DNA from 2 places in the Anthropogastromicrobium sp. genome. Region 2 is predicted to be linked to the other one. Evidence: predicted binding sites of a transcription regulator. Region 2 holds the regulator's gene; the other holds the start of a gene.

Region 1 (2,211 bases), on a different contig from region 2:
GCGTCCCCATCGTCACATTGACTCGTCAAATCGCTATGCAAGCATGCGATTTATCCGAGCCTACTGTGACATGTGAACTGTAAGAATCAAAAAGAGGCCCGGTCCTTTCAGACCGGACCCCGTAGGTCTTTGCGCTTAAGCGAAACTTATGCTAACTCAGCGAAGTACTTAATTGTACGAACCATCTGGCTAGTATAGGAGTTCTCGTTGTCATACCAAGAAACAACCTGTACCTGATACAGATCATCACCAAGCTTGGAAACCATAGTCTGGGTAGCATCGAACAGAGAACCAAATCTCATACCGATAACGTCGGAAGATACGATCGGATCAGTGTTGTAACCGAAGGACTCGGAAGCTGCTGCCTTCATAGCTGCGTTGATACCCTCAACGGTAACGTCGCTGCCCTTAACAACTGCAACAAGGATAGTGGTGGAACCTGTCGGAACCGGAACACGCTGTGCGGAACCGATCAGCTTGCCGTTTAACTCTGGGATAACCAGGCCGATTGCCTTAGCTGCACCAGTAGAGTTTGGAACGATGTTAGCTGCACCAGCACGTGCTCTTCTTAAGTCACCCTTTCTGTGCGGTCCATCGAGGATCATCTGATCTCCGGTGTAAGCATGGATGGTGGACATGATACCGCTCTGGATTGGAGCGTAATCGTTCAGAGCCTTAGCCATTGGTGCTAAGCAGTTTGTTGTACAGGAAGCTGCGGAGATGATGTTATCCTCAGCGGTCAGAGTCTTCTCATTTACAGAGTAAACGATAGTCTTCAGATCGTTTCCAGCCGGAGCGGAGATAACAACCTTCTTTGCACCAGCGTCGATATGAGCCTGTGCCTTAGCCTTGGAAGTATAGAATCCAGTACACTCAAGAACTACATCTACACCGATCTCTCCCCACGGAAGCTCAGCTGCGTTTGCCATCTTATAGATAGTGATCTTCTTTCCGCAAACTTCGATGTAATCATCTCCTGCTACTACAGAATCAGCGTACTGATACTTTCCCTGTGCTGTATCATACTTTAACAGGTGAGCCAGCATAGCCGGGCTTGTTAAATCGTTGATTGCTACTACCTCATAACCTTCAGCGTTGAACATCTGTCTGAAAGCAAGACGGCCAATACGGCCAAAACCATTAATTGCAACTTTTACTGCCATGATTTTTAATTCCTCCTAAAGAAATTTATTAGATTATATTATCACATAATTGCTTTGTTAAAATATAATCAATTACTGATATTTTACCTTATCCCGACAAATATATCAAGTGTTTTTCTTTCTTTTTCTTGTTTTTTTTTAAATTAGTTGGTTTTGGGCTTCTAAGTGTTGCCCGGTAGGTTTATGAAAGCCCTGCGGTGTAATGGTTTCGTCGCCGGACCAAACTCCGCAGGCTCCTTCTATGTTCTTTTTTATTGTACATTGTTTTGAAAGACCTGCTCCAAGTGTCCGGCTCGTGAAAGCCATTCACCTTAGGGCTGTAAACTGTAGCTGCTTTGAAGCTGTTTTACTTTACTGTTCTTTATCGGGATTGACTTTTATTGAAAGACAGCGTATTCTTTTTAGTAAGACTTAAGATATTAAAACTTAAACTGAAATACAAGAAGGAGCATTTATTATGATAAAATCTGATTTTCATGTTCATACATCTTTTTCTACTGACTCGGATACGCCTGCCAGGGAGCAAATTGAAGCGCTTATTAATAAGGGGATTACTGAGATTTGCATTACTGACCATCACGATATTGGCTACACTGCGATGGAGAAGGCTGATGTGAATACATCTGAAAGTACAAATACAAATATTGAGTCTCGTCCGTTTCGTATTAATCCTTTTGCCTATTATGAGGCGATTCTTGGCCTGATTCCTGAGTATTCTGACCGTGCCCGTATCTCAATTGGCGTGGAGCTTGGCCTTCGCACTGATTATCACCACAGTATTGAGGATTTTGCTGAGGTTTGTGCATGGGATTTTATTATTGGTTCTACTCATGTAGTGAATGGACTTGACCCTTATTATCCGCAGTACTGGGAGGGCAAGTCAAAGCAGCAGGGCATTATGGAATATTATGAGACTACTCTTGCCAATATCCGCAAGCTTGACTGTTTTGATGTGTATGGTCATATTGATTATATTGTGCGCTATGCGCCTAATCAGCGTGAGAATTATTCGATTCTTGATTATAAGGATATCATTGATGAGATTTTG
Region 2 (2,211 bases):
AGATCACAGAATTAAGCTGACACTTTATAAACTTGATGCCATTATGGACGGTGATCTCTTTGAACTGATTGACAGTCTGACAGCAGCAGATCAGGCTGAAAAACTGTCGAATATGGAAAATCAGATAATGTAGTTTTACAAAAAGTGTTGTACTATTTTGTGTAAATTGCTCTTTTTTGATAAAAACATCAAAAAATATAGACTTTTTGAAAAGATATGATATAATTCTTCTTAGCTATGTGGAAAGGAAGGATTAGATATGAACATTGGACTTACCGCTCATAACAGCAAAAAGACGCTGCTGGAAAGTTTTTGCATTGCGTATAAAGGCATTTTTAAGAAGCATACGCTGATTGCGACCAATGCGACAGCAAACCACATTGCCAAAGCGACAGGCATGAAAGTGACCAGTTTGCTTCCGGGTCAGATGGGAGGCTCGAAGCAGATGCAAAATATGATCGCAAACAATGATATCGATCTGGTTATATTTTTTCACAGTGCTGATTTAGAGCAGGATGCAGAAAGTATGAATCTGGCTGAGATTTCACGGTTGTGTGATATGTATAATATCCCTCTGGCGACAAACATCGCCACCGCAGAGTCACTTGTATTGTGTCTTGACCGAGGTGATATGGAGTGGAGAGATTACAAATAGTACGCAGTTATGCACAGAATGCAGCCCTTAAGGCTGCATTCATTTGTTTTTAAGCAATATTTAATTTAAAACTTAAAAGCAGATAATAAAATAAATTTACAAGTGATTAAAAAAGGAGACATCATGGAGCATAGAGAAATATCCCGAGCTGTTATCAAACGGCTACCGCGGTATTATCGTTATCTGGGAGAACTTATGCAGGAGGGCGTAGAGCGAATTTCTTCCGGAGAGTTATCCAAAAGAATGCAGATTACAGCATCACAGATTAGACAGGATCTGAATAATTTTGGAGGCTTCGGACAGCAGGGATACGGCTATAATGTAAAGTATCTTTATCATGAAATCGGAAAAATATTGGGGCTTGATAAGACATACAATTTAATTATAATCGGTGCAGGAAATCTTGGTCAGGCGATTGCAAACTATGCCAATTTTGAGCGTCGTGGTTTTGTTGCAAAGGCAATGTTTGATACAAATCCACAGTTAAAGGGAAAGACTGTACGTGGTATTCCAGTTTATTCAATGGATGATCTGGAAAATTATATCAGAAATAACGATGTTCAGATTGCAGCACTGACTCTTCCAAAGGCAGGGGCAGAGGCAGCAGCTAAAAGACTTATCAAGATCGGCATTCGCGGTATCTGGAATTTTGCCCACACCGATCTTCGTGTACCAGATGATGTGGTTGTAGAAAATGTTCATTTGTCAGAGAGTCTGATGCGTATTTCATATCGTCTTAGTAATCAGGAGGAATAATCATGAAGCAGCTGTTGACAGGAAAGCAGATGAAGCAGGCGGACACATGGTCAATTAAAGAGTTTGGAATGGAAAGCCTGATTTTGATGGAGCGTGCAGCGCTTTGTGCAGCACAGCACATCATGTCAGTGCAAAAACCAGGATGCGTCTTTATTATGTGCGGCATGGGGAATAATGGTGCTGATGGACTGGCAATGGCAAGAATCCTCTCACAAAACGGCTGGTCTGTTAGAATTGCTGCTATTGGACAAATCGAGAAGGCAACGAAGGAATGGCTCTATCAAAAAGCACTTTTAGACAAAATGGAAATTTTGCCCGTGCAATACTTTTATGAGTCAGATGATAAGGATGAAGAAGAATACAGATCAGCACTTTCAAATCTTTATGTGCCGGCGCAGGTGTATGTGGATGCTCTATTTGGCGTTGGCTTGTCGCGCAAGGTGAGTGGAGTTTACCGCGCTGCTATTGAAGAATGGAATGAACATAAAAAGAAGTGCGGTGCATATGGTGTTGCTGTTGATATATGCTCTGGTTTAGACGCAAAAAGCGGACAGATGCTCGGTGCATGTGTTAAGGCAGATGTACAGATCACATTTGGCTATGGAAAAGTAGGTCAGTTTCTGTATCCTGGTGCATCATTATCAGATCAGACAATCATATGCGATATAGGTATGCCAAATGAAGCAGTTTATCATGTAGACGGATTTCCATTTAATTGTCTTGAAAAATCTGATGCAAAAGACTGGCTTGGCAGCCGTTGTTTGTGGGGCAATAAGGGGACGTTTGGTCGTGTTGTGATT

Evidence for each region. The regulator Rex, encoded in region 2, represses fermentation and respiration genes when NADH is low (regulators of the CRP and FNR family bind a similar motif). The targets are predictions, from matches to a motif close to ATTGTTAANTANTTAACAAT.
Region 1: a site for Rex is predicted at 1,217-1,236, ahead of gap (type I glyceraldehyde-3-phosphate dehydrogenase). Genes of this name have one in related genera too.

What each region holds. Positions count from the first base shown of each region.
Region 1 covers NZ_JAXWCK010000055.1:29,046-31,256, forward strand. The annotation lists gene gap (type I glyceraldehyde-3-phosphate dehydrogenase) at 147-1,163, opposite strand; gene WJP93_RS12450 (histidinol-phosphatase HisJ family protein) at 1,621-2,211, shown strand, end outside.
Region 2 covers NZ_JAXWCK010000036.1:76,150-78,360, reverse strand. The annotation lists gene prfA (peptide chain release factor 1) at 1-133, shown strand, start outside; gene WJP93_RS08460 (methylglyoxal synthase) at 260-655, shown strand; gene WJP93_RS08455 (redox-sensing transcriptional repressor Rex) at 779-1,411, shown strand; gene WJP93_RS08450 (NAD(P)H-hydrate dehydratase) at 1,414-2,211, shown strand, end outside.